DNA from 3 places in the Lactobacillus sp. M0403 genome. Region 3 is predicted to be linked to each of the others. Evidence: predicted binding sites of a transcription regulator. Region 3 holds the regulator's gene; each other region holds the start of a gene.

Region 1 (2,279 bases), on a different contig from region 3:
ATTCCTGCTTTAACTTTTCAGCTGCTGCAATTCTTTCCTGCAGTTTTTCTTTGTCAACGTAAGGGATGGTTAAGTTCATTCTTGAACCAGCTTCATCGAGCAAGTCAATGGCCTTATCAGGTAAGAAACGATCTTGAATATAGCGCTCAGATAATTCAGCAGCAGATTTGATTGCATCATCAGTGTAGTGAACGTGATGATAGTCTTCGTAACGCTTCTGAATACCTTTCAGAATTTGAATAGTTTCTGCAACTGATGGTTCTTTAACATCAACTGGTTGGAAACGACGTGACAAAGCAGAGTCTTTTTCAATTTCGCGATATTCGTTCAAGGTAGTTGCACCGACTAGTTGCAAGTCACCACGGGCAAGGGCAGGCTTAATGATGTTACCAGCATCCATGCCGCCTTCAGCATTTCCGGCGCCAACTATTTCATGAATTTCATCAATAAACAAGATGATGTCGTCATGATCTTGCAGTTCCTTGATCAATTGTTGCATCCGTTGCTCAAATTGACCACGAATTCCAGTTCCTTGAACAAGAGAAACAACATTTAATGAAATAATTCGTTTATCTTGTAATTTTGCAGGTACTGAACCATCAACTATTTGTTGTGCTAATCCTTCGACAACCGCAGTCTTACCAACTCCGGCTTCACCAATTAAGACAGGATTGTTTTTTGTTCTTCTATTTAAAATTTCGATGACACGCGCAATCTCTTTATCACGACCAATAACAGGATCGATTTTGCCTTTTTTAGCAAGAGCAGTTAAATCTGTACCGTATTGATCAAGTAGTGAACGGCCTCCACCACCATTATTAGGATTACCATTGTTCATTCCAGGGTTTCCTGGGTTATTAGGGTTGCCGTTCATTGCATTTTCATTATTAAAATTAAAGAGATCGTTAAAGTCGCCAAAGAAACCGTTGTTGTCGTTACTCATGTTAATATTTCCTTGTTGTTTAAGTTCTTGATAACATTGTCCACATAAATTGATTTCGCGGCTTTCTCCATTTACCTTTGCAAAAAGATGAATAGAGGCAGGTCGTTTTTGACAGTTTTGACAGAGCATTACATTACCGCCTTTCTTTTCAATGACTAAATTATATAATTAGCACTCTCAATAATCAAGTGCTAAAACTCGGAATAATATACATTATTATCTATTGAATCCAAATATGCTAAAATAATCACTTGTAAAAGCAAAAATGCTTAATTTTTAGTGTATGTTTTAGAAAAACGGTGGTATATTTGGATTATCAAAAAATTTTAGAGCAGTTAGCAAGTGGTGAATTAGATCATTATGAAGTTGAACCTAAAGATGCATTTGCGTTTCAGGCTGCTTTGAGATCTTTTGGCAAAAGACAGAACATAACTGGTAAAGCCCTACGTGGTGGAAAAATAGTTTACAAGCAATCAACGACGGAACTTTGATGATGTAAACTGTTACATTTATGTTGTCTAATTCACAAAAAAATGATAGTCTAAGTAAGCGAATAGGTAGTTACTACCGGTTTGATTTTTCAATTCAAAGGAGATATTTATAATGGAAAAACGCGATTTTCATGTTATTGCAGAAACAGGTATTCATGCTCGTCCAGCAACTTTGTTAGTACAAGCTGCTTCAAAGTTTGGTTCAGACATCAACTTGGAATACAATGGCAAATCAGTTAACTTGAAGTCAATCATGGGTGTTATGTCACTCGGTGTTGGTAAGAATGCTGACGTTACAATTAGTGCTGATGGTGATGATGAAAAAGATGCAATCAACGCTATTTCAGAAACAATGAAAAAAGAAGGATTAGCTGAATAATGACCAAGACATTAAAAGGAATTGCTGCTAGTGATGGTATTGCTGTAGCACCAGCCTATCTCTTGGTCGAACCAGATCTTTCTTTCACGAAGACAACTGTTTCAGATGTTGACAGTGAATTAACTCGTTACCATGAAGCTATTTCAGTATCAACTGAAGAAGTTGAAAAAATTCGTGATAGTGCCAAAAAGAGTTTAGGTGAAGAAGAAGCTCAAGTTTTTGAAGCTCACTTGATGATTTTGAATGACCCTGAATTTACAGGTGCAATTGAAAATGAAATCAAAGAGCAAAAAATTAACAGTGAAGCTGCACTTGATGAAACCGCTCAAAAGTTCATTACAATTTTTGAAGGCATGACAGATAACGAATATATGCAACAACGTGCTGCTGATGTTCGCGATGTTTCAAAACGAATCATGGCTCACTTATTAGGTAAGGAATTACCTAATCCAGCTTCAATTGATCA
Region 2 (2,279 bases), on a different contig from region 3:
CCTTTTTTATTAATTCAAGATTGTGAAAAAAACATTTGCAAATGCTATCAATTTATAGGTAAAATAATACTAATTGATGAGCTAATTCACAAATAACTCTTAGGCAAAATAAGTTGGAGGCTTTTAAAATGGAAAAAATCAAAATACCGACTGCGACTGCGAAAAGATTACCGCTATATTATCGCTATTTAATTATTTTAAATGAAGCAGGTAAAGAAAAAGTCTCATCGACTGAATTATCTGAAGCTGTTCAAGTAGATAGTGCTTCAATTAGACGCGACTTTTCATATTTTGGTGCTCTGGGCAAGCGGGGCTATGGCTATGATGTAAAGAGTCTGCTTACATTTTTTAAAAAAATTCTTAATCAAGATACTCTAACTAATGTTGCCTTAGTCGGTGTTGGTAATTTAGGACATGCGCTTCTTAACTATAATTTTAAGCGGAGTAACAACATCCGTATTTCCTGTGCCTTTGATATTGACCCTAAGATTACTGGTAAAATTTTGAGCGGTGTACCAGTATATGAGATGAGCGAGTTGAAGAAGCAATTAAGTGATCAACAAATTACTATTGCCATTTTGACTGTCCCATCTGATTCTGCACAAAGAACTGCCGATGATATGGTGGAAGCAGGCATTAAGGGCATCATGAACTTTACCCCTATTCGCTTATCTGCTCCAACTGGTGTAAGAATTCAGAATGTGGACTTAGCAACTGAATTACAGACATTGATTTACTTCCTTGACTCGGATAAGGGTAAGAATAGCTAGTAATAAACCTAATAATATCAACGTTTTAAATGAATTAGCACTTTGGTGAAAAAAGTGCTAATTTTTTCTTGCTTTTTTTTTGAAAAGGGGTTATTATCATATTTGTAAGTTAGCACTTGAGTAATAGGAGTGCTAACCGACAAGTAATTAAAAATGAAAATAAAACAATAGGAGGGACAAACGTGTTACAACCAATTGGTGATCGCGTGATCGTAAAAGTTAAAGAAGAAGAAGAAAAAACTGTAGGCGGAATCGTCCTTGCTTCAAATGCAAAAGAAAAGCCAACAGAAGGTGAAGTTGTAGCAGTTGGTGAAGGTAGCTATGCTGACAACGGCGACAAGATTCCAATGTCTGTCAATAAGGGCGACGTTGTTCTTTACGACAAGTATTCTGGCACTAACGTTGAATACGAAGGCGAAAAATTCTTAGTCCTTCATGAAAAAGATATTTTAGCAATTGTTAAGTAATCTAAGGAGCGGATATTATGGCAAAAGACATTAAATTTTCAGAAAAAGCAAGACGTTCCCTATTAAAGGGTGTTGATAAATTAGCTGATACTGTTAAAGCAACTATCGGTCCTAAGGGTAGAAATGTTGTTTTGGAACAATCATACGGCAACCCAGAGATTACTAACGATGGTGTAACAATTGCTAAGTCAATTGAATTAAAAGACCACTACGAAAACATGGGTGCTAAGTTAGTAGCTGAAGCAGCACAAAAGACTAATGACATTGCCGGTGATGGTACTACTACTGCAGTTGTTTTAACTCAAGCAATCATCCGTGAAGGAATGAAGAACGTTACTGCTGGTGCTAACCCTGTAGGAGTTCGTCGTGGTATTGAAAAGGCAACTAACGCAGTTGTTGATGAATTACACAAGATCAGCCACACAGTTTCTTCGAAAGATCAAATCGCTCAAGTTGCTTCAGTTTCTTCAGCTTCAAAAGAAGTTGGTGATTTAATTGCTGACGCAATGGAAAAAGTTGGTAATGACGGCGTTATTACCATTGAAGACTCACGTGGTATCGAAACTGAATTATCTGTTGTTGAAGGTATGCAATTTGACCGTGGTTACTTATCACAATATATGGTAACTGACAACGATAAGATGGAAGCTGACTTAGACAATCCTTACGTTTTGATTACTGACAAGAAGATTTCTAACATTCAAGACATCCTACCTTTGTTGCAAGAAATCGTTCAACAAGGTAAATCATTATTGATTATTGCTGATGACGTTTCTGGTGAAGCTCTTCCAACTTTAGTGTTGAACAAGATTCGTGGTACTTTCAATGTTGTAGCCGTTAAGGCTCCTGGCTTTGGTGACCGTCGTAAGGAACAATTACAAGATATTGCTGCTCTTACTGGTGGTACAGTAATTACCGAAGACCTTGGTCTTGAATTAAAGGACACTACAATTGCTCAATTAGGTCAAGCACGTCGTATCACTGTAACTAAGGACTCAACTACTATTGTTGATGGTGCTGGTTCAGAAGATGCTATCAAAGA
Region 3 (2,279 bases):
GCTTTTTGTAAGTTAAGTGCTCAACAATTTATTGATGAAATTATTGTAAAACTTGAAACAGATACAGTCGTAGCTGGATTTGATTATACGTATGGTCCAAAAGACGTAGCAAATATGGAAAATTTCCCTAAGTTTGCTAAAGGCAGATTCGATATCGTCAATGTGCCACAGCAGTCATATGGTGGACAAAAAATTGGTTCTACTGAAATAAAAAAAGCCATTGTTAATGGTGACATGGAACTAGCTAATGAACTTCTTGGCTTTCCATATATGATGTCTGGAAAAATTGGTCATGGTTTGCGCAACGGGCATAAGCTCGGTTTTCCAACTGCTAATTTGGTTTGGCAAGATAATAAGGTTATTCCAAAAATTGGTGTTTATGCCACAAAAACAAAGATTGATGGGCATTGGTATGATTCAATGACTAGTGTTGGATACAATGTAACTATCGGCGATGGAAAAAAAGTTTTAATTGAATCAAATTTATTTGGCTTTGATGAAGAGGCCTATGGCAAAAAAATGACTATTAAATGGTACAAGTATACACGTGGTGAGATTAAATTTGCCAATTTGGATGATTTGAAAAAACAAATGGAAGCAGACGAGAACGAAATTAAGGCTTATTTTGCTCAGCAAAGTTAATTTTATTTAAACAGTAATTCAAGTTAAAATTAATTGCGAAAAAATTAGCACTCAACTTGACATTCTGCTAAAAGCTAGTATCATAATAATTGTTAGCACCAAAAAAGTATGAGTGCTAAAAGTGAGGGCGATATTTATGTTGACCGAACGTCAAGAATTAATTTTAAAAACAATTATTAATGATTTTACTCAGACGCATGATCCTGTTGGCTCAAAAACAGTGATGAATCAGTTACCGATGAAAGTCTCAAGTGCGACAATTCGAAATGAAATGGCTGCACTTGAAGATAAAGGTCTTCTTGAGAAAACACATCTTTCAAGTGGACGAATTCCGTCAATGGACGGTTATCGGTACTATTTAGACAACTTGCTTGAGCCACTTAAGATACCATCCTCTGTTTACAAGAGAATTGTTAGTCAACTTGATCAACCTTTTCATCAGGTTAATGAAATTGTTCAAGAAGCAGCAAAGATTTTATCTGATTTGACTAATTACACAGCCTTTGCAGAAGGGCCAGAAAACAATGATATTACAATAACTGGTTTTAGAATTGTCTCCTTAGTTAATAGACAAGTGATGGCAATTTTAGTTACTAGTGATGGTGATGTTCACAATCAAGTTTATAACTTGCCACGTAACATCAGTGGTGATGAAATTGAAAAAGCAGTCCGAATGATTAACGATGAGTTAATTGGCAAAACGCTAAATGAAGTTACATCATCTTTGCTTAATCGAACTTTGGGTAAGAAACTTGCTGATTCTCATGCAAGTGATTTACTTGAGTTGGTTGAAGACGTCATTAAAGACGCTACAAGTGAGCAAATGTATGTTGATGGTCAGATTAATTTACTTAATAATACTTCTTTGGATGATGTTTCAAGTTTACGCTCCGTTTATGAGTTAATTGATCACAATGATTTGATTTCGGATATGGTTGATCAATGTATGAACTCAGACAGTGGTAAGTATCCAATTCGTGTTAGTTTGGGTTCAGATTTGCCAAGTGATTTACTTAAGGACTATAGTCTGCTCACTGCGGAATATAGTGTTGGTTCACATGGTAAAGGCGTAATTGCTTTACTTGGTCCTAACAATATGCCATATTCGCAAGTAATTGGTCTTTTGGAATATTTTAGAAATGAACTTGCTAAGAAACTACTTGAGTATTATGGTAGATTCAAATAAAGGAGGTTAGCCGTGAGTAAAGAAAAATATGCTAGTGAAAAAGATCTAAACAAAGATCAAACTAAAGCTGAAGAAAAAAAGTCTGATACAAAGGCTAATACTACAGATAAAAGTAAGAAGCCTGAGACTTCAAAAAAGCTTGAAACAGAATTAGCAGAATTAAAAGAAGAACAAAAAGAACTAGAAGACAAGTACCTTCGTAGTCAAGCGGAAATGCAGAATATGCAAAATCGCTACAACAATGAACGTGCTCAATTGATTAAGTATGAATCACAATCCTTAGCTAAAGATATTTTACCAGCGATGGATAACTTAGAAAGAGCATTGGAAACTAAGGTAGATGATGAGGCTTCTCGTCAACTTAAAAAGGGTGTTCAAATGACTTTGGATGCGCTTGTTAAAGCCATGAAGGATCATGGAATTAGCGAGATTGATGCTGAAAAAGCACAGT

What was found. The regulator HrcA, encoded in region 3, represses chaperone genes, less so after heat shock. The targets are predictions, from matches to a motif close to TTAGCACTCNNNNNNNNNGAGTGCTAA.
Region 1: the regulator HrcA is predicted to act here: its motif matches at 1,112-1,138, upstream of H3T48_RS05990 (ATP-dependent Clp protease ATP-binding subunit).
Region 2: the regulator HrcA is predicted to act here: its motif matches at 880-906, upstream of groES (co-chaperone GroES).

Annotation. Positions count from the first base shown of each region.
Region 1 covers NZ_JACFQV010000004.1:66,665-68,943, reverse strand. Annotated here, with positions in the region: gene H3T48_RS05990 (ATP-dependent Clp protease ATP-binding subunit) at 1-1,072, opposite strand, end outside; gene H3T48_RS05985 (hypothetical protein) at 1,252-1,434, shown strand; gene H3T48_RS05980 (phosphocarrier protein HPr) at 1,547-1,813, shown strand; gene ptsP (phosphoenolpyruvate--protein phosphotransferase) at 1,813-2,279, shown strand, end outside.
Region 2 covers NZ_JACFQV010000007.1:69,795-72,073, forward strand. Annotated here, with positions in the region: gene H3T48_RS08170 (redox-sensing transcriptional repressor Rex) at 129-770, shown strand; gene groES (co-chaperone GroES) at 953-1,237, shown strand; gene groL (chaperonin GroEL) at 1,255-2,279, shown strand, end outside.
Region 3 covers NZ_JACFQV010000002.1:217,710-219,988, forward strand. Annotated here, with positions in the region: gene ribF (riboflavin biosynthesis protein RibF) at 1-642, shown strand, start outside; gene hrcA (heat-inducible transcriptional repressor HrcA) at 779-1,828, shown strand; gene grpE (nucleotide exchange factor GrpE) at 1,841-2,279, shown strand, end outside.